Linked DNA regions of Flammeovirga agarivorans. The protein of the gene in region 2 binds, or shares a complex with, the protein of the main gene of each other region. Links are inferred from orthologs where the notes say so. Each region holds a gene or a part of one and is shown on either strand. Other genes may lie near its edges. The genes, in order: HGP29_RS26510 and scpB.

The links.
Region 1: scpB (region 2) and HGP29_RS26510 share a complex: the UniProt entries of both Bacillus subtilis proteins name them as parts of the cohesin-like complex. The link is inferred for Flammeovirga agarivorans from one-to-one orthologs.

The regions. Positions count from the first base shown.
Region 1 is NZ_JABAIL010000015.1:36,341-49,407, forward strand. What follows is about bases 10,338-13,067. They hold HGP29_RS26510 (segregation and condensation protein A), read right to left. Parts: upstream 12,210-13,067; coding sequence 11,466-12,209; downstream 10,338-11,465. Other genes in these bases: HGP29_RS26505 (hypothetical protein), read right to left, coding at 10,338-11,479; cobC (alpha-ribazole phosphatase family protein), read right to left, coding at 12,218-12,778; uvrA (excinuclease ABC subunit UvrA), read right to left, coding at 12,795-13,067. Outside these bases: HGP29_RS26475 (TonB-dependent receptor), read right to left, coding at 1-1,547; HGP29_RS26480 (hypothetical protein), read right to left, coding at 1,776-4,925; HGP29_RS26485 (DUF5723 family protein), read right to left, coding at 5,063-6,625; HGP29_RS26490 (S41 family peptidase), read left to right, coding at 6,925-8,586; HGP29_RS26495 (mechanosensitive ion channel family protein), read left to right, coding at 8,678-9,583; HGP29_RS26500 (spondin domain-containing protein), read right to left, coding at 9,602-10,285; more of HGP29_RS26505, read right to left, coding at 10,328-10,337. UniProt on the Bacillus subtilis protein: Participates in chromosomal partition during cell division. May act via the formation of a condensin-like complex containing Smc and ScpB that pull DNA away from mid-cell into both cell halves.
Region 2 is NZ_JABAIL010000004.1:384,797-401,997, forward strand. The notes cover bases 6,385-9,237. They hold scpB (SMC-Scp complex subunit ScpB), read left to right. Parts: upstream 6,385-7,422; coding sequence 7,423-8,052; downstream 8,053-9,237. Other genes in these bases: HGP29_RS14495 (DUF4178 domain-containing protein), read right to left, coding at 6,385-6,613; HGP29_RS14500 (TraR/DksA family transcriptional regulator), read left to right, coding at 6,981-7,358; HGP29_RS14510 (bifunctional nuclease family protein), read right to left, coding at 8,094-8,750; HGP29_RS14515 (NTP transferase domain-containing protein), read right to left, coding at 8,802-9,237. Also shown: HGP29_RS14460 (arginine-tRNA-protein transferase), read right to left, coding at 1-333; HGP29_RS14465 (4Fe-4S dicluster domain-containing protein), read left to right, coding at 532-1,221; HGP29_RS14470 (NADH-quinone oxidoreductase subunit J family protein), read left to right, coding at 1,221-1,727; transcription elongation factor GreA, read left to right, coding at 1,839-2,309; purU (formyltetrahydrofolate deformylase), read right to left, coding at 2,370-3,227; HGP29_RS14485 (GH3 auxin-responsive promoter family protein), read right to left, coding at 3,243-4,754; lptB (LPS export ABC transporter ATP-binding protein), read right to left, coding at 4,876-5,616; more of HGP29_RS14495, read right to left, coding at 5,945-6,384; more of HGP29_RS14515, read right to left, coding at 9,238-9,974; HGP29_RS14520 (TonB-dependent receptor plug domain-containing protein), read right to left, coding at 10,015-12,336; HGP29_RS14525 (DUF7832 domain-containing protein), read left to right, coding at 12,600-13,031; HGP29_RS14530 (translocation/assembly module TamB domain-containing protein), read left to right, coding at 13,147-17,201. UniProt on the Bacillus subtilis protein: Participates in chromosomal partition during cell division. May act via the formation of a condensin-like complex containing Smc and ScpA that pull DNA away from mid-cell into both cell halves.

The DNA.
Region 1 (13,067 bases), on a different replicon or contig from region 2:
TATTTATCAGAATCGCGATCAAACGCTCCTAATCCATATTTAATCTCTCCTTTTGCTGCATATTCTACTTCTCCCATATCGCCCCAATAGCGATGATTATCAACAGGGTTTAATGTGAATAAGTTGACATTTTCTCCTTTACCTGTGAATAATAATTGTTTCCTATCTGGCTCTTGACTGCTTGTTTCAGATCTAGATACACCCCAATTGAAGTTTAATCGATCATTTTCTAGAAAGGAATGGTCTCCAGTAAATTGGGCTACCCAAATTGTATTTTGGATATAAGTATTTCTTCGAACTAAAAGGTTGTTCTGGTCAAAGTCTCTATGATAGCCATAGTTCTCATCAACAGTATTAAATGATTCGTTGACTAAGATATTATTGATGTTGAACTTATGACGGTTATTGATTTTAAAAGTAAGGTTTGCTAATGCAGAAGTATTTGTAGAATAGATCCATTGATCTCTTTCATAATCTACAGTAGGGCTAGCTTGTGCATTATAAGCAGCTAGTTTTCCACTTCTATGTTCATACTTGTTATTATGAGCAAGTGATGCGACAAAACCAATTCCACCTTCGCTACCTATATTCCAGAATTTACCTCCAGAAGTATTGAAGTTGATAGCTATGGGGGCTTTTACAGTGGATGGACTCCATGAAGTTTCGTAAGTACCTACTTCATTTCCGATAGTTGGAGGTACTCCGCCTGGAGGCATTGGTCTCGCGTTTCCGTTAAACCCTAATCCTTCAAATTGCCCATCAGCATGTGTTTTAAAGTCTTGGAAAGTAGCTTGACTGTTATATGTACCCGATACTCCAAAAGTGAAAAATGGCTCATCAGGGTAATCCTTTAGAATAATATCTACATTGGCACCTGAAAAATCACCATATAACTCAGGAGAAGCAGTTTTAGAAACGCTTATATTCTTAACTAAATCAGAAGGGAAGATGGATAGGGGAATCATTTTAAGATCAGGATTTGTAGAAGGGATGGGTAGGCCATTCATAGTGGCATTATTGTATCTATCACCAAGGCCTCTAACGAATAATCCTTTTCCACTTACTTTTGAAACACCAGATATTTGAGTCATTGCTCCTTCAACATCTGAGATCCCTTTCACTGACATTTCTTCAGCACCGATAGATTGAATCATTACATCAGAATTCTTTCTCTCTACCATTAATGCTTCAGAGCTTTCTTTATTAGCTTTTCCAACAATTTCTACTGCATCTAATTCTTGTGCATCAATACCCAAAGAGAATTGAATTGTAGAGGTCTGTCCTTCCTTCACCAATACAGTTTGAGTGGTAGCTTTGTATCCGATAAAAGTGGCTAGAATTTCATGTTCACCTTGGTTAGCAGGAAATGAAAACTTACCAAAGATATCAGTAGATGCACCTGTGGTGGTGCCATTAATGATTACACTCGCACCAATTATTTCTTCTCCTGTTTCAGCATCATAGACGGTACCCGAGATCGTACCTTTTTGTGCCCAAGATGTTAGTCCAATTGAAGTAAGTAAAATTAAGAAAATTAGGTTCTTCATTTTTTCGATTGATATTTTTTACGTCTGCAAAAGTAGGCGAGGTATATCTCATCGAATTCTACAAAAAGTAAAGAAAATATTAAATGAAAAAATTGTGTATGATGTTAATGTTAAGGTGTTAAAAACTTGATATTGTGTATGTTGTTAATTTATAAAATACCTGTTAATAAAAAAGTCACTTGATGAATTAAATCAAGTGACTTTTATTTTTTAGATACCAAAGGCATCTTATTTTACATTCTCGAAGACAACAATTTGATGACTTAATGGTTGAGAAACGTTACCAACTTCATCTTTAAATCTTACATAAACGGTTCTTCTACCTCTACCTCCTAGGTTCCAACGAACTTCAGGAGAATAGTCGATCCATGTTGCTCCGTTAAAGTTAGAACTATTTGATAGCTGCATTTGAACGGTACCTTCAGATACGTGGGTTCTTACAGTCACTTCTTCACTTTCTGTTCCTGTAGCTCCATTATTAAACTCTAAGGTATAAAGAATAGGATGATCTGTATCTAAAGTAATAGAAGCAAAGATTGGTTTTGATTGTTCGCCTGCTCTGTTTCTTACTTTTACATATACCTTGGCAACACCATCTTGATTTCTAAGTTTCCACTTCTTAGATCTTCTGAAAGGTTCCCATGTAGATGGAGCAGCAAATGAATAATCATTAGAGATAATCATTTCAGTGGCATTGTCTGCATTAATCTTTAAATCTACGTTCAATAGATTTGTTAATGGATCTCCATTATTGATTGTAATATCTGTTGCCACAGGCTGTGTTCTATCTAATACAATGTGAGATACTGCTTGGAAAGATTCGTTTCCTGCATAATCATAATATTTCACATAGATATTTTTTTCACCATCTTCTTCAGGTAAAGTCCATTTTACTCTAGAACGATAGTGCGTCCAATACCCATCAGAGAAATCAGGATTATTTGAAATAACCATAAAATCAGCTCCCTTACATATAGGGTTGAGTAAAACCTCTCTTCTTGGATTCCTTGTATATGGATTATTGTTGTCAATAATTAATTGAGGTTGTTCTGGTGGATCTCGGTCCCAAATAATATTCTTCTTGATGATACGGGTAACATTATCGTGATCATCCTTGAATTGAACATAAATGGTCTTTTTACCTTCTTCTCCTTTTAATGGGTAGTTGTATTTTTCCTTATATGCGATCCAGTCTACACCTTCCCAAGTAGGATTATCGGCAACTCTCATATAATAAGCTGAATCAGCAATCATTTGCATATCTAAAGCGACATCTCTTATATATGTGTAGCTTTTAGGTACAGCGATATTTTCTGGTATTTCAGGTACATGAATATTTACAGCTAAATTTTGAGGTGCTGTTGCATCAAAATAAAGACGCTTACTTAATGGTTCTGAAATATTTCCTGCAAAATCTTTAAACCTGATGTATAAATTTCTATATCCTCTTGGTCCACCTTTTACACTCATACCATAATAGAAAGGTGTTTCGATGTATGGTTTCCATGAAGCAGTATAGAAAGAAGAATCTTCAGTTATTTGCATGGCTACAGCGTCTTGAGCTTTCACCTTTACAATGTAGTCTTTTGTATAGTAGATTCTAGACTCTGTTGGTAATACTGTTAACTCCATCGATGGATTTAATGGAGGAGTAATGTCCCAAATAATTTCATCACTTACTACTCTACTTTCAGTTTCCGTTTCTGTCTTGAATTGAGCATAGATCGTTTTGTTTCCATCCGGCTTTTTGAGGTTGAAGTCAATGTGTTTTTGGAAATCTACCCATTCTACATCTTCAAAACGAGAAGAGGTACTAATACGCATTTTTGTTGCATTCAGGCAGTATACAAATAGACTTACCTTACCATCTTCCCTTGTATTGTATTCACTATTTTCATCGATAGTGATTTGTGGAGAAAGCGGTCTTATTTCTTTGAAAATTGTTTTTTCAAATACCTCTGAGACGTTTCTTGCTCTATCTCTAAATTGGACATAGATTTTTCTATCACCGCCTTTATTACCAATATATTGTGTGAATGGGGCAGTAGAGTATTCTCTCCAGTGAGTATTATCAAATTCTTCATCAACACCAACTCTCATCATTAAAGCACCTTTAGCTCTTACTCTAATTCTTACTTGATTATCAGTTGTTGTTTTGATATCTCCTTGGATATAAATTTCACCATCTACTGGAGGATCTTTGTCGTACTCAATTTCTGTTTTGATTGGTAATGATTGATTTTTGGCTTTATCTCTATATGAAACCCAAATTTCTCTTTTACCTGTTTCTCCTCCTTCTAGTTCCCACATTTTTACAGGTGAAAAAGGTTCCCATTCTCCTGCAGAATCAAAATCTTTATCATTGGCAATACGCATCTCAACGGCATCTGTGGCTCTTAGTTGTAGAGCTACTTTAGTTGACTTTGTATATTCATCACCATTATTGACGGTAATTCTTGGGTTAATAGGAGGTTTAGTATCTACATATATTTGTGTATGTATTGTACCGGATTCATTACCTGCTTTATCTCTGAAGCGAACATAAACACCACGATAGCCCTCAAAAATATCATCTTCCATTTCCCACTCATCAATGAAGTCCATGTAGCGTCTCCATTTGTGTCCATAGAAGTTCATACTGTTACTAAGCTTCATGTATTCTGCTCCTTTTGCTCCCAATTCTAGACTCACAAGTCGGTTATGTTGGTTAACGTACTTGATGTTTTTCTCTTCATCAACAACCGCAAAGTCGGGTACAATATCTATATACTGAGGGGTTGGAGCTTTTGTGTCAAGTTTGATATGGTCGGTATAAACTTTTGTTTCATTTCCTGCATTGTCCTTGAACTTGACATATATTTTTTTGATTCCGTCTCCAGAAAGCAACATCCAAGAATGTACATGTTTTCTGTAGGGAATCCAGTCGTCGTTACTGAAAACACCTGTATTGCTTAAGTTCATCCAAGTAGCATTTTGACATTTTAGGTCAATTTCTACTCTTCTTTTTTTCGTATAGTTACCTCTAGAGAAGCTCACTCGCCCTCCAAATGGTGGTTTTGTATCTAATATGGTGTAAGCAACAAAAACATCAGTTACCTGTCCATTATGAAGTTGAAACTTTACGAAGACTTCTTTTTCACCGTCGTCTTTTAAAAGATTCCAGAAGTGAGTTCTTTGGTAATTTTTCCATTCACTATCATGAAAATCGAAGTGGTTACTGATTTTCATTTTATAGGCATCAGGAACATTAAGTATTAACTTCACTTCTCTCGTATTTACCAAATCACCGTTTTCAATAAACACCCCAAATTGGGCATTCGCTTGAAAAGCAAATAATAAAAATAAAGTGGAGAGTATATATCTTAATTTTTGTGTCATGATCTCTATTGAACATCTATTGTGATAATAGATACTATACAAATATTGGGCAAATAAAAAATAAGTGATGTATAAAGCCTTGAAAATGCTATACATCACTTATGAAAATGAGTTTATTATTCTCTATCAAAGGGATCTTATAATTTGAACCTTAAGAAACCACCAGCGATAGAAATTGTACTACTATCTTTATCTCTAGCAAAATACGAAAGAACATCATGTGTAGAAACTCCTGCTTCGTATCCTCCTTTACGAGAGTGATAGGTGATACCAAGAGGGAAGTTATATACTTCGTTATTACCTCCGTAGTTAAATCCAGTAGAAAAAGAAAAGGATTTGATAGGTCTGAAATCACCACCAATTGCATAGAATGGTCTTTCTAAACTACCTGGAGCATCGTTAAGAGGAAGGATGACATCTACACCTACATGTATTAGACGGAAGAATTCGTAACTAGAACCAAATCTTACCACTGTTGGTAATTCTATAGTCTCTGTTCTTTCTTCTACTTCCCAATTTAGAGGGGAATTGGTTCCTGCGAATTGGAAAGCACTCTGATCACTAATTAGGATATTATAGTTGTCAAAACCTTGACCATTAATTCTTCCTAGTTCCCCGTCGTTGATATCATAAATTTCACCTTTCCAAGTCATCTCTCCAAAGTTAGAGATAGATGCCCCAACTCTTAAATTTCTTTTGATTACAAACGTCAATCCGAAGTCGATACCATAACCATGACCAGCAGGCTTTGGTAGTAAAATTTTCTCCGTCATTGATCGATTATCACTATCAACATTTCTAAATTGAGAGATAGAATCTAAGGAAGCTGCAGAAAGAATATCTTGCTGATTGATCAATGATGAAGAGAAGATTGGTTGGTTCCACTCTCCATTACTTCCTACTTCAAAGTCCATGATGAGTAATCCCTGAATATATCGAGCACCAATACCGGCATAGATAGAAAGGTCGTAAGTTTCTAATATTTGTGCTCCCCAAGCTACGTTGTATTCTCTGGTCCAAGTTGACTTTGTCTTCGTACCACTTAATACTTCACTGTAGTTTTGAGCATTATCCAAATCCTCAAAAGTACCGCCTACTACTTGATTTCTCTGATCTTCTGTTAATTCTCCAACACCGGTATGTCTAGGGTTGTCAATGTAATCTCCATTTGCTAATTCCAATTTTGGGAAATAGCTACTGGTTGCTCCATAGAACATCAGCTCTGCGGCAAAGTCATTTGTTGTTACTCTAGTATGAATATTATCTCTGACACTGATGGCTAAGCCACCCCATTTTTTTGGAAGTTGCATACTAGCACCAAAAAGCATAACAGAAGCATCTATTGTAGTTGTTTTGTTTGAAAACTTTTGAACAGCTTCGTCTTTTTGGTCTAATGTAAACCTAGTGGATTTATAATTTGTAATTGCTCCCAAAAGTTCATCAGTATTGATGGCTTCTGAAGAGAAAATAACATTTGTTTCTAATAGTCCGAAAGTGAATTTTGGATCTCTGTAGTTCTTTTTAATCGCTAAGTTGGCAGGGTTGATTCCAATGCTTTGGTAATCAGTGACGAAAGTAGTACCCACACCACCTCTACCAGTGACAGAATACACACTACCTTCCATTTGAGCAAAAATGGGTGAACGTAAGCTTATTAGTATAACAAAAGTAAAAAGTAGATATATTTTTGAGAATTTCATATCAGCTTGAAGATAGTTTTGTGGTGCCTCTAAAATTTAAGTTTCAATGAAGACAGTTTATCAGATGTTAAGAAAAGTAAATATATAAAATACTCTACTGAAATTAATACCATTATTGGATTTATTTTAGGTATTGTGATAATCAGCTTAAAATTGAAGTTTTTTAAATAGTTATAATAAATTTCTTGAAGTCTTAAAAATGTAGTGTTTTTTGAGTAATATTCTATTAACTTTAATAAATGATGAAGTATCTTTTGCTACTGCTTCATTCCTCTCATTATTAAAATCACTAGAAAAATATGCGTTTGAAAAAAAGAATAGCTGTATTTGTGTCCTTAGGAATTATTCCTATTGTCCTATTTTCATTTTCGAGCAATAAGGTCAGTAATCACTATTTTGAGATTGCTAAAAACATGAAAATTTTTGCTCAATTATATCAAGAAGTGAATACATATTATGTAGATGATGTGAACCCTTCTGAGATGATGACAACTGGGATTGAAGCAATGTTAGCCACTCTTGATCCATATACAAATTATATCCCTGAAGATCGTATTGAAGATTACAGAACGATGACGACCGGTGAGTACGGTGGACTCGGTGTTGTAGTTGGTAATAGAGATGGTGATATTACTGTGATTTTACCAAATGAAGGATACCCAGCATATGAAGCAGGTCTACAAATTGGAGATATTATTCAAAAAGTAGGTGGCGAAGATATTGAAGGGAAAAATACAGACGAAATTAGTAAATACTTAAAAGGTCAGGCGGGATCAGAAGTAGTTTTAACTATTAAAAGATATGGTGTAGACCAACCGTTTGATGTTAAAGTAAAAAGAGAGAAAATTCAAATCAATAATGTTCCTTACTATGGTATGGTTACAGATAATATTGGTTTAATTCAACTGACTGATTTTACTCGAAATGCAAGTAAGGAAGTAGCAGACGCATTAGTAGAATTAAAAGATAGAGGAGCAAATAAAGTCATCATCGATTTGAGAGGAAATCCTGGTGGTTTATTGAACGAAGCTGTAAATATTGTCAACTTATTTGTTCCAAAGGGGTCGGATGTGGTTTACACAAAAGGTCGCATTGAAGACTGGAATAAAACCTATAAAGCATTAAATGCTCCATTGGATACTGATATTCCTATTGCAGTATTAATTAATGGTGGTTCTGCCTCTGCAGCCGAGATTGTATCAGGTTCTATCCAAGATTATGATAGAGGAGTTCTTCTTGGAAGTAAATCATTTGGTAAAGGATTGGTACAGGCAACAAGACCTTTGGATTATAATTCAAGATTAAAAGTAACGGTAGCTAAATACTATATTCCAAGTGGAAGATGTATACAAGCGATCGATTATAGCCATAGAAATGAAGATGGTGAGGCAATCGTAGTTGCAGATTCACTAAGAGAGAAATTTAAAACGGCTAATGGACGTATCGTTTTAGATGGTGGTGGAGTAGCACCAGATGTTGATGTAAAGCCATTTAATTTCGCTCAAATTTCAGTGAGCTTAATATTAAAAGGTTTGATCTTCGATTATGCAACGAAATTCCATTATGAGAATGAGTCAATTGCACCGGCAAGAGAATTTGAGTTGTCAGATGCTCAGTTTGAAAATTTTGTCACATGGTTAAAAGATAAAGATTATGGCTATCATACTAAAGTAGAAGCTACAATCGAAGAGCTTGAAGAAAGTGCAAAAGAGGATAAATATTATGATGATATTCAAGCTGAAATTGAAGACTTGAAAAAGAAGGTTTATCATAATAAAGAATCTGATGTCATAAAATTCAAAGATGAAATTAAGGATATCTTAGAAGCAGAAATTGCCAAAAGATACTATTTAGAAGCAGGAGAAACAGAATCTACTTTTACTGCAGACCTTGATATTATTGAGGCAGTAAATGTGTTAAACGATGAAGCGAGATATAATAAGATTTTGTCTGGTAATTAATCCAGGTGATATTTTCTATTTTTAGATATAAAAGGTTACCAATAGTGGTAGCCTTTTATTATTTTCGATTAAACGTAATTTATTCATCATCATGTTTGACCTCTCTGAAAGCAATATATTCGAACTGTTAGTAGATGTATTTACTTATCCTATGAATATAGGAGGAAAGGAATTTACACCATTATCTATTCTCGGTATCTTATTGGCATTTGTTGCTGTATTTGTTATATCGAGCAAGTTTAGGAATATGTTAGCCCGAAATATCTTACCTAAATATGGTTTAGATGAGTCGGTTAGTTATAACATAGGAACAATATTTAGGTATGCCTTTATAAGTATAGGCTGTATTGTCATTTTTCAATCATCAGGTATTAATCTCAATTCTTTATCTGTTTTGATTGGTGCACTGGGTGTGGGTATTGGATTTGGTTTACAGACAATTGCAGACAACTTCATATCAGGTATCATTATATTATTTGAACAACCCATAAAGGTGGGAGATATGATTGAAGTGGATAGTATTCGAGGAAAAGTAGTAGAGATCAATTCAAGGTCATCCACCATTCAAACTAATGATAATATTACGGTAATTGTTCCTAACTCTCAGTTTATATCAAATAATGTTATCAACTGGTCGCATAATGAACGTAGGGTTAGAATAGGTATTCCTATTGGTGTTTCATACAATGAGGATCCAAAAGAAGTAAAGAGGATTACACTGGATGTAGTGAAAAAGATAGATGGTATTCTTCAGACTCCAACACCTGATTTAATATTTACGGAATGGGGAGATAACTCTATCAATTTTATATTAAATGTTTGGACTGTGAAATACTATTCTCAACCAATGGTATTAAAGAGTAATATTTATTACGCATTGTTTGAGCGATTTAAAGAAGAAGGCATATCAATACCATTCCCTCAGAGAGATTTAAATATTGGGAGCGGATGGGAAAATTTACAGATTTCAAGACCAGAAGAAGTAAGGGAGAATTAATCTCCCTTTTTTTATTACTTACTCTTCAATTTTCCTAAAGGTAAATAATGCAAGAGGAGTTATTGCAGCTTCTTCATTGCCAAGAGAAATACTGCTTAAAGGATAAATTTTTTGTTGTGGTGTTGTTGGACTATTCGGAGCATCAAATGTTGTTCCTGAATCTGTTCCAGCATCATAGTGAGTTGGTATAATAGTCAAAGAATCTACCCATATATCGTTTTGATAAAGGTTTAGGTTTTCTACAGCTACATACCAATCAGGACTCGGAGCAATCATAGAGTAAAAAGTGACATACGGATTATTGTTTGTAACTTCCAAAGTAAATGAAATAGAAGAACTACCGCTTCCTAAACCACCTTCACTAATAAGTGTTTCAGCAGATTTTGTATCAATCAGTGCATTTATTTCTGATATTAATGGACTTTTACCTCCAGTTTCAGCCATTACCTTGAGACCTTCAGAAGCTAGGTCGTCTTCAGTGGGTAAATAGGCAGACCCGTTATGCGACATTCCTATTACACCCGAAAAATGTGAGTTTGAAGGGTGTGTATTTGGGTGTGATGCATCTGACCAAGTTCCTTGGAAAGTTACCTCATAACGTATCGTTTCTTCATCTGGGGTGATAATATCATCTACTTGATCAGTAGTATCTGAACATGAAAACATAAAACTAAGTAGCAATAATGAGATCGTTTTTTTCATAGTAGTAGCAGTTGTTTTATTACAAATGTAAGGAGATGATTCTTAATGAAGTGTGAAGTATCTCACAAAAGTGATCAGTGCCCGATTCTTTTTCAATGTATTGTATATCTCAAAACAAGAAAGGTATATGATAAATGGTATTATTGGTATAATGAAACGCCCGTCCCAATTTTCACTTGTGATACTAACTGTAAAACCTTGTAAGAGGATATAAGTGATACAAAATATATCTATGAACTTCAACCTATCTTTTTTCAAACACTTTCTGAAAGCAAAGTAATAAAGTGGATACAATAATAAGATGATAAGTAGATTATGTGGTAAAGAATAATATGGTTTGATATTACCAAAGAACAGTGCTCCTTTTATCAGCGTTATTTTTAGGAAATACCACCAATTATTAAGTACAAAGAGGAATAGCTGAATAATGATATCATCATCTTCTGAAGGAATGTAGGGGTTTATTGGAGGAGAAACTCCTAGTGAATTTCTAAAGTAAATGATTTCAGGAATCAAATACCCCTCAATCATAAAAGGACCATAATACTCTAAGGCTTGATGAAATAGTATACCTAATGTGAGACTTATAATTCCCATCAAAAATAAAGTGACCCTTTGGCTATAATTCCCATTTTTATATTTCTGATAGGCCCATCCTATAAATAGAGCTAATAAAAACAATAAACTTGTAGGTCGACAAAAAACAGTAATCAATAAAGTGATCAATAACAATTTATATTTTTTGGTCACTATAAAGTAAATGCAGAAAATAGTAAAGGATGTAAATATAGATTCTCCATATACAATAAAATTCCATTCATGTAGAGGGAGATAGAGACAATAAATAATACTCCCGATCAGAGCTGTTTTTTTATTTTCAGAAGTGTTAGCAATGATTGAATAGAATGCAAGGATAGATAATCCGTTAAACAGTAAATGAAAAAAAAGAACAGAAAACTTTCCACTAAATAAAGTTTGAGAAACTAATATAAAAAGTGAGTAACTAGAATATAGTAGTGTTCTGTTTAAAGGGAATTCTAATCGATGAAGTTCTTCTGCTAGAGTAAAATATAAATCAGAGTCAGCTCCTATTTTGGGGCCAATAATAAACCATAAAAGACCTTGGACAATTGACCAAAGTAATAAAAGTAGAAACTGATGAGCATACGATTTGCTAAACTTAAGCAGCATCATCTATTCGCTTAATGTCGAAGTTATTGAAACCTTCATGCACTTCGATAGTAATTTTATTCTGAGATAATAATTCAAGAACTGCTAAGAAGTTAAAAACGATAGCTACGTTATTAAAATCGGCTTCAACTAGTTCTATAAAACTAAATTTCGGACGATCTACTAAAGTTTTTAAGATACTACTCTGACGTTCCTCTTGAGAGTAAGGATATTTTATGACTTGATGCCTTGGTGCATTATCTTCTGCTTCTAAACGCTTCATAGCTCCTTGGTAGAAACGTAAAAGACTAAATAAATCTACATTCTGAAGTTCGGTTTCAACACCTATTTCTTCCTCAATTTTATTGATTTCTGAAGTTAGATTTCCTCTTTTTTCTCTATCTAACATCTCTGTTTCCCATTCCTCTAGAGTATTTAATACAGATTTGTATTTCATATACTCTAGTAAGTGTTTAACTAGTTCGTCTCTGGGGTCAATATCATTGCCTTCTTCATCTTTTTCAACACGAGGTAAAAGCATTTTCGCTTTTATTCTCATTAGTGTTGCTGCCACTACAATAAAATCACTGGCTAACTCAATATTAAGACGTTCCATGTCTTCCATGTACCCTAGAAAGTCATTGGTGATACTCGAAATAGGAATATCATGTATATCCAATTCATCTCTTTGGATAAAGAAAAGTAAAAGGTCGAAAGGACCTTCAAAAATAGGAATCTTAATTTCGAAGCTCATAGTATTTATTAAATATGGATTCTGATTGCTCCAGATTCATTCATTGTTAGGTGAATGACTTTTCCGAAATCAAACTGAAATCTAAAGATATTCTTTAGTGGCATCTCTAAAAAATTAGCTAAAAGAAGTCGCATTACTACACCATGCGTTACTATAGCAATATTATTTCCTTCTTTATATTCGATGCAGTCTAACCAAAATGATTGTATCCTGGATTTTACGTCCATCAGTGATTCACCATTGGGTGCAGGCTTGTGATCAAAAACTTTCGACCATTCACTAATTTCATTTTTCAATTCGGTAAACTGCTTCATTTCCCAGTCGCCATAATGAATTTCTTTTAGTCTTTCATCAGGAACATATAAGTCTGATCGAAGGTATTTAGCTAGTTGCTTACAACGAATAAGAGGACTATAATAAGTTGTATTTAAAGTTGCCTCTCCGATTTTATGTTGAACTTCTTTTGCTTCTTCTTGGAAAGAATCAATTAATTCAAGATCTGTTTGTCCGTATAAAGTTTTGCCAGCATCCACATTAGGAGTAGTATGTCTGACTAAATAAATATCCATGCTCATAACGAGATCATTAATTAATTACTGATTTTACATACCCTCCAGTAAAGCCTTCTTTAAACTGAGCCAGTTCATCTGGAGTTCCTTCAAATACGATATTACCACCATCTTTACCACCTTCAGGTCCAATATCGATCACCCAATCTGCTGTTTTAATCACTTCGACATTGTGTTCAATAATTACTGCCGAATGTCCTTTTTCAATAAGTGCATTGATAGCTTTCATTAATTTATCAATATCATGGAAGTGAAGACCGGTAGTAGGTTCATCAAATACAAAAAGAAC
Region 2 (17,201 bases):
CGACAAGAAGTCAAAAATTGAATTCGGGACATTGTCTACGAATTTTTCTTTATGAATAGAAAACAATTGTTCTGCTTCTTCATCTATGTTTACCTTCTGAATTTTGTAATTGAAATTTTTATTACGTCTTAATATTTTACGTTGCGATTTCGTTAAATGAAAATTTTCAATTCTAACTCTAAGAGGAAGAACATTACAAATTTCATTGTTATATATGTTTATGTTATATCTAAAAAAATTCTCACCAAAATGTCTCCATCCATTTTCTAATAAATAATCATATTGTGATGGAGAGACCCAAGATTTTGTAAATTCTTCGAGTATGATGCTCATATAATTTCTTAAAAGTGTGATTATGAATATACAAATCAAAAATATATTCTCTTATTAATTAATTACTGCTTTATATAACAAAAACAAGAATGATTAGTTTTATTAGGAAATTGAAGATTCAAGACAATTTTATCAAAAATAGCTAATATATAACTATAGAATTAATAACTTTGTAACAAACTAGATTAAGATTTGCGAATGGACCAAAAAAAAGGAGCAAATAGTACATACTTTGGAAATATATCTGAAGCAGTCAAAACATCACTTCATGGATTAAAGCTATCAATGGATCACCTAAAAGATTCATTAAAAAATCAGAGAAGAGATGATACTACGGCTTCTGATGATAAATATTTTAATCACGAAAACTCTATCGTTACTTTAAAATATCCTGAAGAAGTTCTTCCTGTACCAGACAATGGAAGATATAAACTGGATCTTGAAATTGATGATTGTATTGTATGTGATAAATGTGCAAAAATTTGCCCTGTTGATTGTATCGAAATCGATCCAATACTAAGTACTGATGTTATAGGAGAAACATCTGATGGTACTCCAAGACGTATCTATGCTGCTAAGTTTGATATAGATATGGCAAAATGTATGTTTTGCGGATTATGTACTTACGTTTGTCCTACAGAATGTCTAACCATGACTAAATCATATGATTTTAGTGAATTAGACATGAGAAGCCTTACTTATGGTTTCGCAAATATGTCTGAGGAAGAAGTGACAGAGAAAAAAGAGCTTTTCAATAAAGAACAAGAAAGAAAGAAAGCTGCTAAAATGGAAGCAGCAAAAAAAGTTGTTGAAGAGCCTAAGGCTGAACCTACAACTGCAAAAAAAGCAGCTAAGCCGAAATTTAAACCAAGAGTAATTAAAAAATAATGGAGTTAATTTTATTCTACTTATTTATTGCTGTCATTTTTATCACAAGTGTAGCACTTTTTATCTCAAAAAATGTGATTCATAATGCAGCATTTCTATTGTTATCATTGTTAAGTGTAGCCGGATTATTTGTCCTATCAGCTTCAGATTTCCTTGCTATTACTCAAGTAATGATCTACATAGGTGGTGTATTGGTGCTCTTACTTTTTGGAGTGATGTATACAAAAAACACAAAAGACAATAGTGTTTCAATTGGTTCGAAAAGGATCATGCCTGGATTGTTTTTAGGGTTAATCTCTTTTGGTACTTTAACCTATGCAATTCTTCAAGAGAACATTGATCAAGATTATACTATCCCTGATAGGTCAGTAGTAGAAGCTCTGGGTGTTGAGTTTATGACCAAGTATATTTTCGGATTTGAATTAACAGCTATCTTGTTGTTGGTGGTATTGATAGGTGCTGTTTTTGTGGCTGGTAAAACTCCTAAAAACTTAGAAGAAAATTAAAATATTTCATATATTAAGAAGATCGAATTATATTTGTAGTTCGAATCGACAACGACAACGGTCTAATTTAAGCATTGGATCGTTTTTCATTTTATAAAAGAATTAATAAATATGTCTAAGACAACATTTTATACTAGTGAAGGCCTAAAAAAATTGACTGATGAACTAAATGAATTAAAGACTAAAGGAAGATCAGATATTGCAAGACAAATTGCAGAAGCTACAGATAAAGGTGATTTAAGTGAGAACGCAGAATATGATGCAGCTAAAGATGCCCAAGGTCACTTAGAAGCCAAAATTGCTGAGTTAACTAATTTAGTAGCAAATGCTAGAGTTATTGATGAGTCAAAGCTTGATACTTCAAAAGTAGGTATTTTATCAAAGGTTACAATCAAGGCTCCAAACGGGACAACTATGACTTACACTTTGGTTTCTGCAAAAGAGGCTAATGTCAGACAAAACAAAATCTCTGTAGATTCACCTATCGCTCAAGGTTTAATGGGTAAAAAATTAGGGGATATCGCAGAAGTTCAAACACCAAGAGGAATCATGAAATTTGAAATTATGGATATCTCACTATAATTTTATAATAGATATAACATAAAAAGGGAGTAGAACTTATAAATTCTACTCCCTTTTTTATTAATCAAAAATGATTGTCTTATTTTTATATGTCAGTAGTTTACGATTGACATGTTTGTATAATGCTCTGGATAATACAATCTTTTCTAAGTCTTTACCTTTCCTGATCAATTCTTTGACAGTGTCTTTATGACTAACTTTAGCAACGTCTTGCTCAATAATTGGACCTGCATCTAGGTCTGAAGTTACATAATGTGAAGTAGCACCTATGATCTTAACACCTCTTTCATGCGCGGCATGGTATGGTTTAGCTCCAACAAATGCAGGTAAGAAAGAATGGTGTATATTGATAATTCTGTCGGGGAAATGCTCAATAAAGTCTGAAGATAAAATTTGCATGTATCTTGCTAATACTATGAAATCTATATTTAATTCTCCCATTAATTGGATTTGCTTTTCCTCTTGTTCCGCTTTGTTTGCTTTGTTCATTTCAAAGTGGTAAAACGGGATATTAAATTTATCAGCTACCTTTTTTAAAGTTTCATGATTACTGACAATTAATGGGATATCAACTTGTAATTCTCCAGAATCAGCTCTTGATAAAATATCATATAAACAGTGAGACATTTTAGTCACAAAAAGAGCCATTCTAGGTTTTTGATCACTAAAATACAACTTGAAGGTCATATTATATTTTTGAGCCAATAGAGTTGAAAAGTAGTCTTTAATTTTTTCTTTAGGAATTAGAAATGAATCCAAGTCGAATTCAATTCTCATATAAAATCTATTTTCTTCTCTATCTACGTACTGATCTAAATAAACAATATTACCCTGATTTTCATGGATAAATTGTGTTGTATATGAAATGATGCCCTTTTGGTCAGGGCAGTGCATTAATAAAATTGCAGTATTTGCCATGTTTAGTCTGTTATATTATTTCAAGGAAGATAATAATGAATCAATATACTCCCGATGATTTGCCAATCTAGGAACTTTATTCTGACCGCCCAACTTTCCTCTTCCTTTCATCCAGTTATAAAAAGATTTTTGCTCTAAAAAGTGGACTTTTGGAGCCACTAGTGCAATATCTTTATAACGTTTGGCATCATAATCTGAGTTGACACTTCGTAAAGTATCATCAAGAACTTGAATGAAAACGGATGAATCATTCGGTTGAATTTTAAATTCTATTGCCCATTCATGACCGCCTTTTTTTCCACTTTCCAAATAAACGGGAGCTGCAGTAAAATTCCGAACTTCAGCACCTGTCTGAAGACAAGCAGCCTTTATTGCTTCCTCTGCATTTTCAATAACTACTTCTTCTCCAAATGCATTGATAAAGTGTTTTGTCCTACCTGAGATTTTGATTCTGTAAGGGAACTTAGAAGTAAAACGTACTGTATCTCCAATTAAATATCTCCAAAGTCCTGCATTGGTAGAGATGACGATCGCATAGTTTTTACCAATTTCTACATCTGCTAATTGAACTACTTTGGGTTGTTCTTTGCCGAACTCATCCATTGGGATAAACTCATAAAAAACACCATAATCCAATAGTAAAAGCATTTCGTCATCATTGGTAGTGTCTTGAATTCCAAAGAAACCTTCAGAAGCGTTATAGACGTCCATGAAATTCATTTCTGGATTACCAATGAGATTTTTAAATGTCTTACGATATGGGCCAAATGCAACAGCACCATGAAAGAAAACTTCAAGATTAGGCCATACCTCATGAAGAGTTTTCTTACCTGTTTTCTCTAAAATTCTTTCAATAAGAACTAAGGTCCAAGTGGGTACACCGGCTATACTTGTGATGTTCTTATCAATAGTAGTTTCTGCAATTTTTTCAATCTTACTTTCCCACTCATCCATCAAAGCAACTTCAATTTCTGGTGCTCTCATGAACTCCGCCCAAAAGGGAAGGTTCTTCATGATAATTGCCGATACATCACCACTGATAGTATTTTCATTGTAATTACTTTTCTGATAGGATCCACCAATACCTAAACTCTTACCGAACATCATTTTAGTGTTTGGGTAATTGTTGATGTAAAGTGTCATAAGATCCTTACCAGCTTTGTAATGGCAATCTTCTAATGCTTCTTTCGAAACAGGAATAAACTTACTTCTAGCATTTGTAGTACCTGAGGATTTAGAAAATTGATTAATTTTCGTTGGCCAAAGGATGTTCTGTTCACCTTTCATCATTCTTTCGATATCATCGGAAAGATCTTCATAAGTTGAAACTGGAACGTAATTGTTGAAAGTAGAAATATTATTTACGGATGAGAAATTATATCTTTTTCCATACTCAGTGTTCTTTGCACTGGATACTAAATCTTTAAATAAATTTTCTTGCACTTCAATTGGATGAGACATGAAATACTCAATTTGATGCATTCGTCTCTTAGAGAACCAACTAAAGGCAGATGATAGTAATTCCATACCACTAAACCAATAAAAGGATTATTAAAAAAATTGGAATTCAGTTTGGGTCATGAAAAGTAAAATTTCTAGATAAAAAAAAGGATACTCATCTCTGAGCATCCTTTCTAATCTATATTTCTTACTCAGAGAAATCTTTCTTTTTATACTCAGCGTATTCACCAAAGTAGGCTTTACGTACTTCGGGATCATTGATCAATTGCTCTGGTGTACCGTCTCTGAATACAACTCCACTTTGTAAGATATAAACTCTATCAGTAATTGATAGTGTTTCTGTTACGTTGTGGTCAGTGATTAGAATACCAATATTTTTCTTTTTTAAATTATATACTATTCGTTGGATTTCTTCAACGGCAATAGGGTCAACACCTGCGAAAGGTTCATCTAATAGTACAAAACTAGGGTTAGTAGCAAGTGTTCTTGCAATCTCAGTTCTTCTTCTTTCACCACCTGATAGTGACATACCAAGGTTGTCACGAACATGAGTTAATGAGAATTCTTCTAATAATCCATCCACACGCTTCTTTTTCTCATCTTTAGAAATTTTTTCCATTTCTAAAGGAAGCATGATATTTTCTTCAACTGTTAATCCTCTAAATACTGAAGGCTCCTGAGCTAAATATCCAACACCTTTTTTTGCTCTTTTAAACATAGGAAGGCTTGTGATATTTTCACTATCAAGATGAATTTCTCCATTATTAGGCTTAATCAGACCAACGATCATATAGAAACAAGTAGTTTTACCTGCTCCGTTCGGTCCTAATAAACCAACAATTTCTCCTTGCTCAACTTGAATAGAAACATCATTTACAACTGTACGTTTACCGTACTGCTTGATTAAATTATCTGCCTTTAGTACCATATATTTTTTATATAATTTTTTTCTTTCCTAAAGTTGATGAAATAGTTTAATTTCAACAACAGTAACCCAAAAATAATATATTTTTTTGGGGGTAGAAGCTACTTAATGATAGCTAACTTTTTTTAACATTCATTTTTAGTAAAACAAAGAATCTCACCTTCTTTTTAATCTCAATAAACACTGGATTGATAGCGTATGATTGTTTATCAAATACTCCATCATTTTAAGATATTAAAATAATTAGTTCTACACTATAATTTCGAGCCCAAATATCAGCCCTTCAAAGTAGTATTGACCTTTGTTTTGGTTTTAAATATAAATACCAAAATTATTTCTTGGGCAAGATTTCAGAGAAAGCGGAATCTGAAACTATCTTTCCATAAAAAGCACTGAAGTTTTTCACATCCTTTTGTATGATGCTTAAGAAGTGTGTTCTTTCTTCATCCCAATAATCCCATTTCACAAATTTCGATACTGTTTTATTTGTTCTAAAAGAGTAGATGCTTCCTCTGGTTTCTTTATCTCTGAAATAGGATTTTTCTTTATACCTCAGAATAGATTTAGGTTTTTGGTTTAAGAAGATGTCAGTATCTAGACTGTCAGAAATTGCATAGATATTTATCTTTTGTCCAATTTTTACAGAGTGATTGGATGTATTCTTAATCTTGAATAGATATAATTCATCAATACCGGAATTTAATTGTATTCTTTCTTCGTTATGCGATTTATTAAGAACGTACTGTATGTGATCTACTGCGTGGTAAGTATTGAGGTTGTAATCAACAAGAAAACCTATCTGAATATCATTAATATTAATTCTTGATGGGTCATAGGTATAATTATCATCATTCTTTTCGTAAGTATTATTCTTTTTATAAGGCAATACTCCTCCAATTTTGGAGAAAATTAGATCAGGCAGGTTCTTAAGTCTTTGTGATTGATGATATAACATATATAAAGATCCTCCAATGAGCAGAGTAGAGAAGGGCCAATCCATGTACAAGTGAAATATATTAAATGCAATTATTCCCTTCCTTGTTATATCGTATGTACTTATGAATTTTTTAACTTCAAAGTCAAATTGATGTATTTGATTTTGGGTTAAATGTTGAGTGTAATATTTAAATTTATCATTCGAAGCCGTTTTTTTTATATCTGGCCATAAATTATCTTGTATGATTTTTTTTATATCGTCTGCCATTTAGATAGAAATATTAAGGAATAATAATATTCAATTTATACAATTTTATCCCTTAAAAACAGTTTGTTGAGTTTATTTTTAGTTCTTTCTTTGCTTGGTATGATTTTTTCTATTTCAATTTTATTAACTTTGTATCATCACTAACCTTAACCGCATTAGAATTATGGCAGTTGAACAAGTACGATATTCAGCTGAGGAGTTAGTAGAGTTTGAAGACCTATTACGCCAAAAGCTAGATAAAACAGACAGAGAACTCGAGCACTTGAAGCAATCAATAAAAAAAGAATCAAGTGGTCAGGACTCTAATCACACTGGAGGGAAAACGTTAGAAGATGGTGCTGATGCTTTTGAGAAAGAACAGTTAAACCACTATGCTGCCCGAGCTATGAAATACAAGCAGCAGTTAGAAAAAGCGTTAGTCAGAATTAAAAATGGCACTTACGGGGTTTGTGTAGATACTGGAAAACTTATTTCTAAAGATAGATTAAGAGCCGTACCACATACACAACATTCCATTGAAGCGAAATTGAAAAGAAATTAATTTTACTTCTTTTAAAAGTATTTTTATGGCACTTGGTAGGTAATATCGAGTGTCAAATTTTTTTATGATGGACCAAACAAATATTCAAAGTGCAATAGAAGCAATGATCTTCATCTCCGACGAACCAATTAGTATTAATGAAATGATACAGGTTTTTGATGATATAAAAGAAGAAGGAGTTGAAGAAGAGATCGTATCCAAAGAAGATGTATTAAAAGCAATTGATACATTAAAAAGAAAGTACAGTCATAAAAACCACTCGTACGAATTAGTTCAAAGTGGAGATGGTTATTGTTTTATGACTAAACAGAAATACAGTAAGATAGTCAATGCCTTGTTAAAAAATAGGTCAAAGAAAAGACTATCAAAATCTGCTTTGGAAACTTTGTCTATTATTGCTTACCGTCAGCCAATCACAAAAGGGGAGATTGAAAAGATTAGAGGAGTAGGTTGTGATTATGCAATGAAGAAACTTTTATCCAGAGAATTAATAAAGATGAAAGGGAAGTCTGATGCCATCGGTCGACCAATGCTTTATGGAACTACGGATAGGTTTCTTGAATATTTTGGGATTAATACTCTGAAAGATTTACCATCACCAAAAGAATTTAAAGAAGAAGACTTAGATCCATCATTAACTGATGATCAAAATACTACAACTGAACAAGTAACAGAAAGTGAAGTTACTCAATAAAAAAAGGCTTATAGTTGGATTAAAACTATAAGCCTTTTTATTTATCCTCTTTTAGTAATTTCATCCCTAATCGAGGCTGCTTTCATATAATCTTCGTTATCAATAGCTTTTTGCAACAATGCGTTGAGCTGATCAATACTTAGATTTTGATATTCTGTTTCATCTTCTTGGTCTTGAGCAACGACTTCTTCTTCCTCGTCTTCATCTAACCCCTCAAAGTCTTCAATCTCAAGTTCATCATCTTCTTCCAGGTCATCAGCATGTTCTACTTCATCCTGTTCAAGTTCTTCTACCTGAATACCTGCCTCACCCATAATATTCTCATATGCATAAATAGGAGCATTAAATCGAATACCAATAGCTACAGCATCAGAAGGTCTAGCATCTAATATCACTTCTTCACCTTCTGCTGTAATGATATGTATATCAGCATAAAAGACTCCTTCCTTTAAGTTGGAAATTTGAATGTGATTAATCGAAGCTCCCAGTTTTAATGCAAAGCTTTTAAATAAGTCGTGGGTCATGGGTCTGTTTGAAGAAATTTTCTCAATTTCTAATGCAATAGCTTGTGCTTCAAACATACCAATAATAATAGGCAAACGTCTGTTTCCATGCTTTTCTCCAAGTACTAAAGCAAAAGAACCATGCGATGTATGGCTTGCTGAAAGCCCTAATATTTCTAATCTTACTTTGTTCAAGACTTTTCTGTTAATTTTTCAATTACAAAACTAAACATTCTGAGCAAATATCTAAATGGAATTTTGCTGACTTAGTTGTTTTATTGCAATATCTAGTTCATCCATGGTATCAACTTCACTAAGCATATGATCTGATAGTGGTTCAATAAGCTTAATATTAGCATCTTCTAGAATATCACGAAGTGAATTTTTCCCAAAAGCTAATGCTTGAAGAAGTTTTAAATATGCTCTTGGTTCCCAAATTCCCAATAATGGTTGGGGAGCGCCAGTATCTTTAGCTTTATAAAGTGTAGCTAACTTTGATGGATCCCTTTTAGAAATCAAATGCATGATCGTTTGATCGTCTACAAAAGGAAGATCAATTGCTACAGTCATCCAAGCTGAATTAGGATTATGTCTAAATGCAGTTAATAACGCACCAAAAGGACCTAAATCAGTAAATGTATCAGGTAAAAGATTTAGTTGATCTTGAAAATCATCTAACTGTTGAGGTCTACAAGACATAAATGCATTCACAGTGTACTTAGAGAGAATTTCCTTCATGTGGAAACGTTGCTCTGTACCGTGATAATTAATTTTTGCTTTGTCTTTACCACCCATTCTTTTGGATTTACCACCCGCTAGAATAAGCCCATTAATATTTCCAGTATCTTCTTTAAAACTAAGTTCAATAAATTGAGATATTGAATGAAGTTTATCAATACTAAAGATAGGCTTGTGTTCTAAATTATTTATACGATCGTATAAAATGCTTGGAATGTCTTCTTTTGTTGTTCCTTCTGTAAGAATAATGCAAAGTATGTTACTAAGTCTTTTAATCTTTCTGTGAAGGGTAGGTGTTTTTTCCTTATCAATAATAAGAACTTGTCGAGATGCTTTGAAATGGTTTCCATTAATAAAAGCAGCGTCAACATCATTCAATACAACATGTCTATCAGAAACACTAAGTGCTTTTCTAAAGTCAACTCTAGAAAAAGTGATTTTATCAATTATTTCCACTCGAGCTTTGTGAGATAGGGCCTTTGAAGAATCAAATCCCAACTCTTTTTCCATTTCCGAACTTTGGTGGTCACAATCAATATATCCTATATTCCAGTTAGTTGATAAGTTTTCAATTAATCTGAATACTAATTCTTTTACTTTCCCTGGTGAAGTTCCTAAAAAGGCGATTTCTGTTCTGCAAAAACGTCCTACTTTAGGTCTTACTAAATCACTCTCCTGCATAGCTCTCTATTTTTTTGACAACTTAAAGATACACGTTTTTTTAAAGGTGCAAAATCATTTTTACATTGAAAAAACGCTGGGATAGAGTATTTGGTACTGCGTACTGTGTACCATCATATGTTTTTACCCATGTATAAGAAATAACGTTATTGTTGCCCAAAACATTTAATATTTCGACACCAATTGAAAGATTTTTCATGAATTCCTCATTAGGGTTGTCGGATTTTTTATTCAGTGCGATTAATTTATTTAATCCAAGGTCTAATCGCATATAATCATTTCCTCCACTGAATGCATTTCTTAATTCAGGATTGTCTGGAGGTCCAAAAGGTAATCCAGAACCATACATAAATCTTAAATTCATTCTCATGGTAGGATTATTTGGTAAATGATCTTGGAAGAACATTGCTAAAGTAACTCGTTGATCTGTAGGTCTTCTAATATAGCCTCTTGGATCATTGTCAATTTTTTCTTTAGTACTCATAACGCTCAATGAAATCCATGATTGAGTACCGGGAATAAATTCACCACTTAATCGAGTATCAATACCTGTAGCATAAGCAACGCCTTCATTTTCTCCTGAATACCTAATTCTAATGTTGTCAATATTGTAAGGGACAACATTCCATAAATGCTTATAATAAACTTCTGATATCAATTTGAATGGACGACCCCATTGTTCAAAGTTGTAGTTGATCCCACCTATGATATGTAGTGAGCCTTGAGCCCTTAAGTCTTCATTCAGAGTACCATCAGGTCTTCTCATTTCTCGGTAGAAAGGAGGTTGATAATACACTCCAGAAGCGAAATTGAATACAACATCTTTTTCCCATTCTGGCTTAAAAGAATATTGGAATCTTGGAGAAACATTAACTTCATTATTTACACTCCAATATGTTCCTCTTACTCCTAAAGTCATCTTATGTTGATTGTTATTAGAGTAATAACTACTTTGGGCGTAAGCAGAATAGCGTTGCGATTCCAAGTTGTTTTCAGTCTTTAATTGATCATCAATACTGATAACATAATCGGCAGAATCTTGGAACTGATACTCTGAAAGGTTATCGTTTATTTCTTCAAACTTAGCTTGTACTCCGAATTCAACATCAAATAGATCATTCAGAAGCCATGAATTTCTGTTTTCTACTGTGTAGACATTGGCTTTTAGTGTATTTCGTGAGTATTGATATTCACCTCCAATACCTTGTTCGGTAGCACAGTCATTCACACCATTTCCAATATCATCCACATCACATATTCTATATGCACTTTCTAAATTACTTCTTTCTCGTTCCTGAGTCACCATTGCCGATGTGATTAGATTGGAAGTGAATTTATCATTGAAATTATGGATTAATTTTAATCCTCCCTGAAAGGTGTCGTAATCTAATTGTTCTTTTCCTTCAAAGGCGATAGTTAAATTACTGATACCTTCACCTGTCTGAAAATTTGTACTACGGGTAGAAGGGAAAACACTATACCTATTCGCGGCATAAGACATTATTGCATCTAAATACGTTTTTCCTTTTTTCCCTTTTCCGGATAAGTCAAAACTTAAGTAAGATTGGACGTCACCAAACTTTGGTCTGTATTCACCATCAGTTTGTAAAGTGTTCAGTAAATATTCAGTTGATTTATATCGAGCACCTATTATTGCCGTGTGTTTTTTGTTTTTTGATGCACCTCCTAAGGTAAGAGAACCATTGAGTAAAGATGCTTCTAAAGTACCTTCAAAACTAAGTGGTTTTTTGTATTCAATATTTAAGGATGACGATAATTTATCACCATATTGTGCTTCCCAACCTCCTGAAGAAAAATCAATATTATCAACCATGTTACTATTCACAAAACTTAGACCTTCTTGTTGTCCAGATCTCGCAATAAAAGGGCGGTAAATTTCAATATTATTTACGTAAATAAGGTTTTCATCAAAGCTGCCTCCACGAACAGAATAGTCAGAAGATAATTCATTATTAGAGGCTATACCTAAAGCACCACTAGCTACTAGTTGTTGGGTGAATTCGCCATAACCAACAGGTATTTCTCTTAAATCTTCACCTTTGACGAACACAGAACCCGCTTGTTGTCTCACTTCGGTTTCTTTATTATCGACAACTTTAACTTCTTTAAGTTGGTAAATCTGTTTAAATAATTTGACGTCAAGATTTTTTATCTCGTCTTTGTATAATTGTACCTCAAAAGCTCTAGGAGAGAAGGACGGATGATTGAAAAATACAGTAACCAATGTATCTGTCGGGATAGTGATAATATAAGCACCTTCCGCATTTGTTAGATAAAAATTATTCTGATTAACTCCTGCTTGAACCATAGCAGATTCCACAGGGTTTCCGATAGAATCCATTACAACACCCCGTAAAACTGCTTCTTGAGCTTTAGTTTCGGTTATGGAGAAAAAAACAGATATATATAGAAGTAATATTGAAAGAGTTTGGAAACTTTTAAGCATAATTACTTAGAGAATTAAAAAATGAGTATGATTTATTACCATACAATGACTAATCTGTGTAATTTAGTGAAATGTATACATTCTTATTCACTTATTAGGCATTTGAATCAGAAAAAAAGTATTACAAATCTAATCACTTTACATCGATAAAACTAGTTATGACTACACATCAAGAACAGGATAATAATATCATTGATAATGTTAGAAATTACTTCGGACCTGAATTTCCAGAAGATATTTCATTAGACCACGCTTACATTCATATCGGTTATTTCTTTGGTTGGGTGATTTTAAATGATCTTTATTCTGAAGAATTTGAAGATGAGTTTGGTGCACAAATCATTTATTTTAAAAGAAAAGAGATTACACCAACAATTTTAGCTGAAACTTTAGATGGCATTATAGAAAAAGAGCTTTTTGATATTAAGCTTCATCGATTCTTAACAGATTACTATAGTTCAGGAGATTACATCAAGGATTATAAAGAAAATCTGGCAAATGATAAAGATACAATTTTCCATGTTTCAGAAAACTGGGAAGACTTTGATAAAATGTCAAAAATCTTAGACGCCCGTTTCTCAAGGTATTAATTACAAATGCTGAAAAATTAAGTTCTTCTCTTCTCGTAATACCATAAAAAATAGTTAAATTTACTTCTTAGTATAACCTAAACTGTCATACGAATATTTAACTCTAATTTCGAGAATGAAAGGATCTGTCAAAAGACTTTTTTTAGGTATCCTTATTCTATTCGTCTTACTTATCTGTTTTGTGTATGGAATTCTTAGAGTTCCTTATGTTCAGAATATTGTGGTTACCAAAGCCACAGAATTTTTATCTACAAAGACAAATAGCAAGGTATCTATTGATTATATCGCTTTAAATTTCCCAAAGTCATTAGTCATTGATGGAATTTTATTAAAACACCCCAATGGTAATGACTTTGTGAAATTAGACGAAATTTTACTAGATGTAGATTTAGAAACTGCATCTATGGATAGGGTCGTTATCGACGATTTTGAGGTCAATGGTCTTGAAACAAATATATACGTTTATAAAAACGGTAAATTTAATTTTGATTACATCCTAGATTCTTTTTCTAGCGATGATTCTACTGTAGTGGTTGAAGAGGATACAACTTCATCTGTTATTCCACCTATTATTTTAAATCAAATAAGCTTAAAAAATATTCATTTATTGTACTCTGATAGTGTACAGATGATGACAGCTAAACTGAATCTTGGAGAACTAACAGCCTCTATCCCTAATATCAACCTTAATACTTCTGAATATAAAATTGGAGAAGTTGCTTTAAAAAAATCAGATATTTCCTACGAAGTTTTTGGGCAAACAACAAGCAATATTGTTGAAGAAACTGATACAACAGAAATTGCTGAGGAAGTACCATTCGATTTAGTACTTAAATCTTTAAGTATTGAGAATACCAAATTAGTTTATCACGATAAGCCACTCAAAGAATCTGCTCATCTTTCTATTGGTCACTTTCTAGTAGAAGATCACCATTTTAATTTGATTGATCAAAAGGTAGCAGTAGGCCTATTTAAACTTGACGAAACGTCTATTCGATATGATCTAGTTTCGGATACCACTATTAAGCATGAAGATATAACGAATATTACTCCTTTATTAAAACCAATTTCATCTTTGGATTTAGGTTGGGATGTTAATATAGACGATGTTCAAGTAGATCAACTCTCATTGGAGTTTAATGATGATTTGTATGAAAGGCTAGAACAAGGAGTTGATCCGAATCATATTTTACTAAGTAAGCTTCAGCTAAAATCAAAAGATATAAAAGTACAAGACACTGGAATTACAATAGATCTTGAACACTTCGAAGGAAAAGAAAAAAGTGGAGTTTTTGTTAGAAGCTTTTCATCTTATGTATTTGTTGGCCCTCAGAAAATAGACTTAACAGAATTACTTCTAGAAATAAATAACAGTTTTTTATTGACGGATCTTCATTTACGATTTAGTAATTTATACTTAATAGGAGACTATATTGAGGATCTTCAGATCGATAATAATTTAAAGAGATCACATATTTCATTTAAGGATGCATTGATTTTTGATCCTTCCCTAAAACAAGATTCAACAGTAGCTCCATATTTGGATTATAATATTGATGGTAAGTTAAAAGTAAAAGGGACTGTTGAAGATATGAGAGTATCCGATGCAAAGATTAACTCTGACTTAGGAATTGAAACAGATTTAGTATTACATCTTCAAGATTTATTAAGTGAAGATTCTCTGAGGTACGAAGTGAGTATTGATTCCTTAAATTTCTTTACAAAGACACTGTTGGATTTAAATGTAGATCAAGAAACTTTAAATGCCTTCAATATACCCCAGCATATTTTAGGTCAGTTACATGTAAAAGGCGGCTTAAAGGATGTAAGTAGTGAGATGTCTTTAAGTTTAGAAAACTTTGGTGCTTTTGATTTAGATTTTAGTCTTTTCAATGAAGATGAATATCAATTAAAAACAAATACCTATAATCTTAATGTAGGAAAAATATTAAAGGACACTACAATAGGAAAAGTAAGTACTTATCTTACTGCTGTTGGTAAAGGTTTTGATGTTGAAAAAGATTTAAAGACTTTAGCCACTTTCGACCTAAAAAAAGCTGAATACAATAATTATGATTACGGTGGGTTGAAAGTAAATCTTGATGTAGATAGGATGGCTGTTAAATGGGATGCTAAAACAAACTCCAAAGGTGCAAAGTTTAACCTGAATGGAAATGTTGATATGAACTCCGATATTCCTTATGCATCTGTGATTGGTGATATAGAGCACATCGATTTTAATCAATTAAACTTCCTAGAAGATACTGCAACAATAGGAATGAGTATTGACTCTGAAACAAAAGGTTTCGATATCACTAATTTAAATACCACTCTCGATATTAAAGATTTGTACTATTTCGATGGTACAAAGAAATATAAATATGATTACGTAAAACTGCATGCAGAACTAGACAGTACACATATTGCAGGTGCACTTTCTGCTCCACATTTAGAGGGAGACATGCAAGCGGATATTCCATTAGATTCATTAGCGGTTGTCTTGGAAAGGTATTTCTCCCAGTATATTTCTTCAAGAGAAATGATTGGTCAATTACCGCCATCAAAAGGTAAAATGTATGGATCATTAAAATTGACGGATAGTGAGTTGTTGACCAATGGAGCGATTGAAGATTTGGACTCATTACAAATCTCACAATTTGACTTCAACTTTGATGCTGCCACTAATATTTTTGATTTTGATATTCTAGTACCAAGGGTGACGTATTCTGATATTGATGTGGATTCCACTTTTGTATCGATTCATGCAGACGGTAAAAAAATGGCTTATAAGCTTGGTTTCGAAAGACTGAGAATGTTAGGTTATGAAGACTATGCTGTCCATAATTGGGAATTTGGAGGCGAGGCGCATGATAATGTGCTTACTTTTAAAACTGTTGGTCAGAATGAAGATTTTACTAAAAAATGGTTGTTAGCCAGTGCAAACTTAACATTAGATTCTACTACCTACAGGTTTAAATTGGATGATCCATTGATTGTCAATGATGAAAAGTGGAACGTTAATACTAATAACTATATCCTATCAGATGGTGGATTACCCTATATCCATGAATTGACATTAGAACAAAAGGGACAGAAGTTTAATTTCTTCTCATCTCAATTTGACGAACAAGATACTGTCTACAAGTTTGAAGTCATAGATTATTCATTAGATGATATCACTTATAATGTTACAACAGATACCTCATTAGTTAATGGATTAGTTAATGCAGATATAGAGATTGGAGATATATCACAAGGGGGAAAGTTATCAGCAGATTTCAAAATTGAAGACTTTGGTATTTTAAACCATATACTCGCTACATTAACTTCCAATGCAAAGAATACGGATGACATTAATGTCTATGAAAGTAATGCCAGAATAGTTGGCCCAATCGGTAATATCCATTCAGAGTCTTCATTTAATGTTGCTGATACGATTGCACCATTGGATTTGTCCCTAACCATCGATAGTTTACTAATTCATCCTTTTGAAGCTTTAAGCAGTGAATATTTATCGGATCTTAACGGAGGATTTTCTGGAGGTCTTAAGGTAAAAGGTGGTGGTGTCGGACCTTTGGATATCAAAGGAGCTATTAAAATGCAAGAACCCACTTTTAAGGTCAAAATGTTTAATCTGAAATTGGCAGGTACCGACGGTCAAATGATTTTTGATGATAAGGGGATGCATTTTGAGAATTTTGGTTTTAAAGATGAAAATGGAAGATATGCTTTACTAGCAGGTAATATTTATACAACAGATTACACTGACATGGACTTTAACCTGAAGTTCAGTGCTGATGATATCACAGTAATTAATTCAACGTCAAAAGACAATCCAGAATATTTTGGAAAGTTGATTGTCGGAAATATTACTAAAATAAACGGCCCAATCGATCACTTGATGATAGACTCTGAGATTCGTATAGCTAGGGGTACTGATTTGACTTATGTATATATGGACGGTGGTATTGCAGAGATCGATACTGGTGATGATATCATTGAATTTGTTCAGGAAGACGATACGATCACTATTGCTAAAAGCACACATAATTATGAGTTAAAAACTACCATAAACATTGATGATAAATCATCCTTTAAAGTAGTGATTGACCCTAGAGCCGGTGATGCATTGACGTTAGTAGGAGGTGGAGTTTTACACCTAAGAATGGA